Regions from separate parts of the Brevibacterium sp. MGP-B1 genome, predicted to be linked through region 1. Evidence: predicted binding sites of a transcription regulator. Region 1 holds the regulator's gene; the other holds the start of a gene.
The links. The regulator HspR, encoded in region 1, represses chaperone genes until heat shock. The targets are predictions, from matches to a motif close to AAGTTGAGTCNNNNNGACTCAACTT.

Region 1 (4,416 bases):
GGTGACTTCTCGGTCGAGGAAGATCCGAACGCCGGTGGCGGCGACGGCAATGAAGACGGCAACGGCGGAAACGACGATGGCGACAACGGAGATGCCGGCAACGGCGGCGACCTGCCCCGCACCGGTACCGAGCTGACCGGCCTCGTCGGCGGCGCCGGCCTCCTCCTCATCGGTGGAGTCGCAGTCGCCATGACCATGCGTCGCAAGAAGGTCGCCCAGGATCCCGCTGAGATCTGATAGCCACTGACCTGAGAGCGTGCCGGCTCGACTGAGCCGGGCGTGAGTCGAAGAAGGGCGCGAACCCAGTTGGGTTCGCGCCCATCTTCGTATCTCAGCGGCCAAACATCAGCGGCCAACCATCTGCAGCCGGGCAGACTACAGCTCAATCCATGCGGTCGTACCTCGAGCGCAGAGCGAGGAAGACTCCGTAGAGGACCAGGCCGAGGCCGACTGCCAACAGCAGATACGGCCCGAACGGCTGATCTCGCATACCCTTGAGCGCACCGTCGATTCCGGTGAATTCCTCCGGATCACCGGCCGCCGCGGACACTACGATGAGGGTGCCCACCGACAGCAGCGTCGCGCCTTTTCCCAGATACCCGACGACACCGGTGAACCCGACGAGGAAGCGGGTGAACGCGCTACGCGGCCGACGAAGCTCATCTTTCCACTTCCGGCGCAGACCATTGATGCAGAACACGATGCCGATGATCGCAATCACGGCGCCGACAGCCATGAGGATATACAGTCCGCCCGGGGCCTTCGCCACGGTCGTCGAGGCCTGAGAGCTCGCCTTGCCCGAGTCCGGTCCTCCGCCGAAGACGAATTGGGAGAAAGTCGCGGCAACCACCACATAGGCAATGGCAGAACCGACCGTTGAGAAGAAGTCGATCCACTGCTTCCTCCCGTGCTTCTCCTGCGGGTCGCGAGTTCCGGCACCGCGCAGCGACGACGAGCCGAAGAACGCGTTGACCAAGCACCACAACGCCATCAGCGCACAGCCGAGGAAACAGATGACGATCAGCACCATGCCGAAGGGCTGTGAAGCGATCTGCCCGACCGCTCCCGCCTGGTCCGCTTCGCCGCCGCCCTGCCCCAGTCCGATGGTCACGGCCGTCGCACCGAGGATGGCGTGGACCAGTCCGTTCGCAATGAAGCCCGCACGGGCAACCCGCTCGAACCAGCGGCTGTCCGCGGCTTCCTGAGCCGCCGAATCAGCACTGTCGGCGACTTGTCGAACTATCTCTTTCTCGTTCACAGAGTCAGTGTCGCACAGCACCTGTACTTTTCTGCGCCGCAATGAACTGGATTCGTCGAGTAACGCGAAAAGGCGGAGTGCGCACCGAAAGTTCGGTTCGCACTCCGCCTCGGCGCCGTTCTCAGCGTCCCAGTCAGGCCTCGTCAGGCTCAGCCGCGTCGGTACCGGTTGTACAGCACCAGGGCTCCCGGTTCAGGGCGACCCTGTGGGCGTCGTCCCCTTGAGATCGAGACGACGTCTCCGCCCACGGTGCCGGCTGCAAAGACGCGCGCATCGCGTTCCTGTGCCGACCGGCGTGCCCGAACCTCGTCCTCAAGCTCCTCGTTGCGGCTCCTGAGCGCATCGACCTGATTCTGCAGGTCGATGATCTTCTTGATCCCGACGAGGTTGACTCCCTCGTCCTGCGACAGCTGCTGGATCAGTCGCAGCTTGGCGATGTCCTTCCCGGAATAACGCCTGCCCCGGCCCGCAGTGCGTTCCGGAGTGACGAGACCCAGTCGGTCATACTGCCGCAGCGTCTGCGGGTGCATGCCCGCCAGATCCGCGGCCACCGAGATGACATACACCGCCGCACTAGATGAAATGTGCATTGTGATTCACCACCTCAACTGGCCTTGGCTTTGTCCAGCAAGCCGGCGCGTGGATCCTCACCTTCGGTGGCGGCCTTGAACGACTCGACCGCTTGCTTGGCTTCTTTGGACAGGTTCTTCGGCGCCACGATCTCGACTGTCGCCAGCAGATCGCCGGTGCCCTTCTTCGTCTTCACACCTTTGCCCCGCACGCGCAGGGTCCGTCCCGACGGTGTCCCCGGTGCGACCTTGACCTTGACGGGCATTCCGCCCAGGGTCGGCACCTTGACCTCGGCGCCGAGGGCCGCCTCGTCGAAGCTGATCGGCAGATCCATCCGCAGATTGTCACCATCGCGGGTGAAGACCGGGTGCGGGCTCACGTGCACGGTGAGGATGACGTCACCGGGCTCGCCTCCGTTGGGGCTGGTCTTGCCCTTGCCGGCCAGGCGGATCTTCTGTCCGTCCTTGACCCCGATCGGGGTGCGCACGGTCAGCGGCTTCCCGCCGGGCATGTTCAGCTTCACCGAGGCCCCGTCGATGGCTTCGGTGAACGACAGCGTCGTGCTCGACTTGATGTCGCCGCCCTTGACCGGAGGCTGGTAGCCGCCATAGCCGCCGCCACCGCCGAAGCCTCCGCCGAATCCGCCGAGCAGATCCGCCAGGTCCGGGGGAACATCTCCCCCACCGCCGTAGGTCGTGCGGGTCCGGGTGCGTCCGCCGCCTCCGAAGAGGTCGGAGAACACGTCGTCGAATCCGCCGCCGGCAGCCCCGCCGGGTCCGCCGGAACCGGCGCTGAACCTGGCACCGCCGCCCATGGCGCGGACCTGATCGTACTGGGCCCGGGATTCCTTGTCGGAGAGCACCTGGTGGGCCTGGCCGATCTCCTTGAACTTCTCCTCGGCCTTCTCATCACCGGGGTTGGCGTCCGGGTGATACTTGCGCGCGAGCTTGCGATAAGCCTTTTTGATCTCGGCATCGGAAGCATCCTTGGAGACGCCGAGGGTTTTGTAGAAGTCCTTGTCGAACCAATCATTCTGAGGTCCGGTATTCACCTGGCACCTCCTTTCCTTCCAATCAATCCTGTCATCAGGGTATTCACTTGTCCTCTCACAATCCGCACCCCCGGGGCAATGCCCCGAAGATCCGGACCGCCGCCGAGGCGGTTCCCGGCCCCGTACGTCGGTGAACCGGCGTGCGGGGCGGGCGACCGCCTCGGCGATCATGATCGCTGCTCAGTCCTCCGGCTGCTGGACACCGACGCGGGCGGCGCGGATGATGCGCTCCCCGATCCGGTAGCCCGGCTGCATGACCAGGAAGAGCGTCGGATTCTCGACCTCATCCGAAGGCTGCTGCATGAGCGCTTCGTGGATGTTCGGATCGAACTCGTCGCCGACCTCTCCGTACTGTTCGACGCCGAGCTTGTTCAGCGATTCGACCAGCTTGTTCACGTGGGTCTCGAAAGGCCCGGTGACATCGCCGTTGTCGCGAGCGAGCTTGACCTCGTCGAGCACGGGGATCAGGGCCTCGACGACCTTGATCGTGCCGCCGAGCGCCGCACGCTCACGTTCACGGTCGGCGCGCATCCGGTAGGCCGCATATTCGGCGTTGATGCGCTTGAGGTCGGCCAGGTATCCCGCAGCCTCCGAACCCGGTTCGGGCTCGGCCTCCGGCTCGATGTCCTCGAGACCCGAGGCATCGGACGGGATGTCCACGCCGAGGTCGCTGGCATCGGCTGCGGCAGCCTGTTCGGCGTTCGGGTCCGCGGTCGGCTCCTCGCCGGCCCCGGCCGAGGCCGACTGGGCGTCGGCCTCGGGACGGACCTCACCGGTGTTCGGATCGACCCGGCGCTTGTCACTGAAGGTGAAGCCTGGCTCCTCGGACGACTTGTCGTTGCCCTCGGCAGTCATTACTTCTTCTCCTCATCCTCATCGTCGACAACTTCGGCGTCGACGACATCGTCGTCTGCGCTCGCATCGGCTGCGCCTTCACCGGCAGCTTCGGCGCCTTCGGCACCGCCCTGCTGGCTGTAGATGGCTTCGCCGATCTTCTGCTGGTTCTCCACGAGCTTGTCGTAGGCGCTCTTCACGGCGTCGTCGTCTTCACCCTTGAGGGCTTCCTTGACGGCGTCGACATCGCCCTGCATCTCGGTCTTGAGCTCTTCCGGCAGCTTGTCGGCATTGTCGGTCAGCAGCTTCTCGGTCTGGTAGGCGAGGTTCTCCGCATTGTTGCGGACGTCGGCAGCCTCACGGCGCTTCTTGTCCTCTTCTGCGTGCTCCTCGGCCTCGCGGACCATGCGGTCGATGTCTTCCTTCGGCAGTGCCGAACCGCCGGTGATCGTCATCGACTGCTCGGTGCCGGTGCCCTTGTCGGTGGCCGACACATGGACGATGCCGTTGGCGTCGATGTCGAAGGCGACCTCGATCTGCGGCACACCGCGCGGAGCCGGAGCGATACCGGTCAGCTCGAAGGTGCCGAGGTTCTTGTTGTCGCGAGTGAACTCACGCTCACCCTGGAAGACCTGGATCGACACGGAGGGCTGGTTGTCCTCAGCGGTGGTGAAGGTCTCCGAACGCTTGGTCGGGATCGGGG
Region 2 (4,416 bases), 170 kb from region 1:
CGCATCCTCGGCGGTCACGAAATCACCGGTCAGCAGCATCCGCATCGCCTGCTTCGCCGGCACCGCACGCGACAGGGCCACCATCGGAGTCGAACAGAACAGACCGATCTTCACTCCCGGAGTTGCGAATCTGGCGGACTCGGCGGCAACGGCCAGATCGCAGGTCGCCACCAGCTGGCAGCCGGCCGCCGTGGCCACACCCTGCACCTGCGCGATGACCGGCTGCGGGATGGATTGGATGAGCTGCATCAGTCGGGCACAGGCGTCGAACGTGGTCTGCTGCGTCTCCAGATCCGCCCCGCGGATCTCGGTGAGGTCATGACCGGAGCTGAACACATGACCGGCGGTGATGAGGATGACCGCGCGCACATCGGTGCGCTGCCCCACCTCGGTGAGGGTGTCGATGAGGTCTTCCATGACCGCCAGCGACAGTGCGTTGCGCGTGGACGGCCGGTTGATCGTCACGGACGCGACTCCGTCGTCGAGCTGCGCGAATACAATTGATTCCGACATAGCCTCATTCTGCCAAAGGTCGCCGGGCCGGCGCGGAATCTGCGCAGACGATTTCCGCCCGCCTCCGGACACATCCGCCCCGGTGGGAGCGGTTCGGAGGGACTGGCATGACCACATTGCTGATGATCATCGGATTCGGTGCCGCCACCTCGGTGGTGGTCGGATTGGGGCAGAAGCTCAAGCTTCCGTGGCCGGCGCTCATGGTCCTCATCGGCATCGCCGGTGCGTTCATCCCCACCTTCGCCGAGGTGGCCATCGATCCGGAGCTCGTCCTCCCTCTCTTCCTGCCGCCCCTGCTCTTCGCCGCCGCACAGAAGACATCGTGGGCGCTGTTCGCGATCCGGTGGCGCACTATCCTCGGTATGTCCGTGGCTCTCGTCGGTGTGACCGTGGCCGCCGTCGCCGGGTCCGCGGTCTTCCTCATCCCCGGAATCACCATCGCCGCGGCCATCGCGCTCGGCGCCATGCTCGCCCCACCCGACCCGGTCGCTGTCGAAGCCGTGGCCAGCACCGTGTCGATCCCCCGCCGCATCATGTCGACCCTGCAGAGCGAGGGCCTGTTCAACGATGCTGCCTCCCTGGTCATCTTCCAGACCGCGATGGCCGCGGTATTGGCCGGCACCGAGGTGGACTACGCAGATCTGGCCGTGTCGTTCGTCGTCTCCGCCGTCGTGGCGATCATCGTCGGCCTGGTGCTGTCCTTCGCCGCCTGGTGGGTGATGGAGAAGATCGATCACACGATCGCTCGCTCCTCCCTCATGCTCGTCCTGCCCTTCGGCGTCTACCTCGTGGCCGAGCACTTCCACGCCAGCGGGGTCATCGCCGTCGTCGTCGCCGCCCTCGAAGTTCGCCGCCGCGATGTCGAGGGGAACTCGGCGGAGCGGGTGACGCAGAATTCGACCTGGCAGGTCCTCGAGATGCTCATCACCGGAATCGCCTTCGGACTCATCGGCCTCGATCTGCGTCTCATCGTCGAATCCGAGCATGCCGACCTCGGGCGAGCGCTGCTCGTCGGCGCGCTCATCGCTCTCATCGTCGTGGCCGTCCGCTTCGTATGGCTGCTGCTCGGCACTGTCATCGAACGCAAGCGACGCGAGGAGGATCCGGATGCCGCACCGTTGAGCGTCCGCGATGCCACGCTGATGACCTGGGGCGGGATGCGCGGCCTCGCCACGGTCGCCTTGGCTCTGTCGATCCCGGCCACGACGAGTTCCGGTGCCCCGTTCCCCGGTCGGTCCTATGTCGTCGTCGCGGCCGCGGTGGTCCTGCTGGTCACTCTGGTGCTGGCGGGCCTGAGCTTTCCGACCGTCGTCGCTCTCCTCGGCATCGACGACGAAGCGGAGAAGGAACATCAGGCGACCAGGGACATTGCTCTGCGTGCCTACAAGGCTGCGATGCGCGAGATCAAGAACGATGACAGTCTGCCCGACGACGTCATCGAACCCCTGCGGGCGAGGTTCAAAGTCCTGCACGATCAGCTCAGCGGAACCACCGATGACCAGGCGAGCTCGGAACAGGCGATGGCATTCAAGGAACACCGGGAGCAGATGCTGGCCGTGCAGAAGAAGGCCATGCAGTCCGCCCGTGCCGAGGTGCTCAAGGCCCGGCGCGAACGCGGGACCGATCCGGAGATCGCCGACCGCGTGCTCCACCGCTTCGACCTCCAGTCGGTCATCACGAGGTAGGGGCGGGCCGGCCCCGGCTGGGTTTCCGGGCCGGCCCCGGCTGGGTTTCCGGGCCGGTCCCGACTGGGTTTCCGGGCCGGTCCCGGCTGGGTTTCCGGGCCGGTCCCGGCTGGGTTTCCGGGCCGGTCCCGGCTGGGTTTCCGGGCCGGCCCCGGCTGGGTCGGGACACGCATCCGGGCGGGCCGCCTCGGCGAAATACTTCTCGATTTTCAAAGTTGAGCGGAATAGACTCAACTTTGTCGGTGTTGTTCTTTTCGAGAGCTGGAGTCAGCACAGAATTTGAAAAGGAGATGCGTACATGGACGCACAGATGACAACCAAATCCCGGGAGGCGCTGCAGACCGCGGTCAACGACGTCGTCGCCCGGAAGAACAATCAGATCGAACCGGCTCACCTCGTCGCGGCCCTGCTCGGCCAGCCGGATTCGCTCGCCGCGACCCTGCTGACGAAGGTCGGTGCCGACCCGCAGACCGTGCTACGGTCCATCGAATCCGTGATCAGCGGATTCCCCACCGTCAGCGGTTCCACCGTCAGCCAGCCGGGACTCTCCCGCGCCGGTCTGGAGATGATGAACCTCGCACAGGAGGAGATGACGGCGCTCGGCGACCAGTTCGTCTCGACCGAGCACCTGCTGCTGGCCGCTGCGGCCGGCAAGGACGGTGCCGGTGAGGCGCTGCGCGCGAATGGGGCCAACAGGGACGCACTGCTTGCGGCCCTGCCCGAACTGCGTGCCGGAAAGAAGGTCACCTCGGAGAACCCGGAGGAGACGATGCAGTCGCTGGAGAAGTTCGGCATCGATCTCACCGCCGTTGCCCGGGAAGGCAAGCTCGACCCGGTGATCGGCCGCGACAAAGAGGTTCGCCGCGTCGTCCAGGTGCTCTCGCGCAGGACGAAGAACAACCCCGTCCTCATCGGTGAACCCGGCGTCGGCAAAACCTCCGTCGTCGAGGGCCTGGCCCAGCGGATCGTGGCCGGAGACGTGCCCGAATCGCTGCGCGACAAGACGCTCATCAGCCTCGACCTGTCCGCCATGGTCGCCGGCGCGAAGTACCGCGGTGAGTTCGAGGAGCGGTTCAAGGCCGTGCTCGAGGAGATCAAGAACGCCGACGGCCGGATCATCACCTTCATCGACGAGCTCCACACGATCGTCGGTGCCGGTGCCGGCGGAGACTCCTCGATGGACGCAGGCAATATGCTCAAGCCGATGCTCGCCCGCGGTGAGCTGCGGATGATCGGTGCCACCACGCTGGACGAATACCGCGAGAACATCGAGAAGGATCCCGCCCTGGAACGGCGGTTCCAGCAGGTCTTCGTCGGTGAGCCCAGTGTCGAGGACACGATCGCGATCCTGCGCGGGCTCAAGGAACGCTACGAAGCTCACCACAAGGTCTCGATCAACGACGGCGCCCTGGTCGCGGCCGCGACGATGTCGAACCGGTACATCACCGGCAGGCAGCTGCCGGACAAAGCCATCGACCTCGTCGACGAGGCGGCTTCCCGCCTGCGCATGGAGATCGATTCGGCTCCGGTCGAGATCGATGAGCTCCGCCGTGCCGTGGACCGCCTGAAGATGGAGGACATGGCGCTGGCGAAGGAGACCGACTCCGCGTCGATCGAGAGGTTGAGCGCCCTGCGTGCCGATCTCGCCGACAAGGAGGAGGAGCTGCGCGGACTCGAGGCGACGTGGGAGTCCCAGCGTGCCGGCCTCAACCGGGTCGGTGAGCTGAAAACGAAGCTCGACGAGCTGCGTTCGGCCGCCGAGAAGGCTCAGCGCGACACGGACCTCGAGACCGCATCCCGTCTGCTCTACGGCGAGATCCCTGCCGTGCAGAAGGAGATCGCCGAGGCCGAAGCCGCAGAGGCCCAGGCCGAGGCGGGAGCGGAATCCGATCAGATGGTCTCGGACAAGGTCTCGAGCAACGACATCGCCGAGGTGGTCTCCTCGTGGACGGGCATCCCTGCCGGACGCCTTGTCCAGGGCGAAGTCGAGAAGCTGCTGGGAGCCGAGGGCATCCTCGGTGAGCGTCTCATCGGTCAGAAGAACGCCGTCGCCGCGGTCTCCGATGCCATCCGCCGTTCGCGGGCCGGTGTCGCGGACCCGGATCGTCCGACCGGTTCGTTCCTGTTCCTCGGACCCACCGGCGTCGGCAAGACGGAGCTCGCGAAGTCTCTCGCGGACTTCCTCTTCGACGACGAGAAGGCCCTGATCAGGATCGAT

Region 2: the regulator HspR is predicted to act here: its motif matches at 2,411-2,435, upstream of clpB (ATP-dependent chaperone ClpB).

What each region holds. Positions count from the first base shown of each region.
Region 1 is NZ_CM173407.1:2,925,989-2,930,404, forward strand. Features, by position in the region: gene AC3CD9_RS13405 (lipoprotein 17-related variable surface protein) at 1-237, shown strand, start outside; gene AC3CD9_RS13410 (DUF1206 domain-containing protein) at 383-1,258, opposite strand; gene AC3CD9_RS13415 (heat shock protein transcriptional repressor HspR) at 1,408-1,848, opposite strand; gene AC3CD9_RS13420 (DnaJ C-terminal domain-containing protein) at 1,863-2,879, opposite strand; gene AC3CD9_RS13425 (nucleotide exchange factor GrpE) at 3,060-3,734, opposite strand; gene dnaK (molecular chaperone DnaK) at 3,734-4,416, opposite strand, start outside.
Region 2 is NZ_CM173407.1:3,098,522-3,102,937, forward strand. Features, by position in the region: gene AC3CD9_RS14135 (enoyl-CoA hydratase) at 1-513, opposite strand, end outside; gene AC3CD9_RS14140 (Na+/H+ antiporter) at 621-2,198, shown strand; gene clpB (ATP-dependent chaperone ClpB) at 2,497-4,416, shown strand, end outside.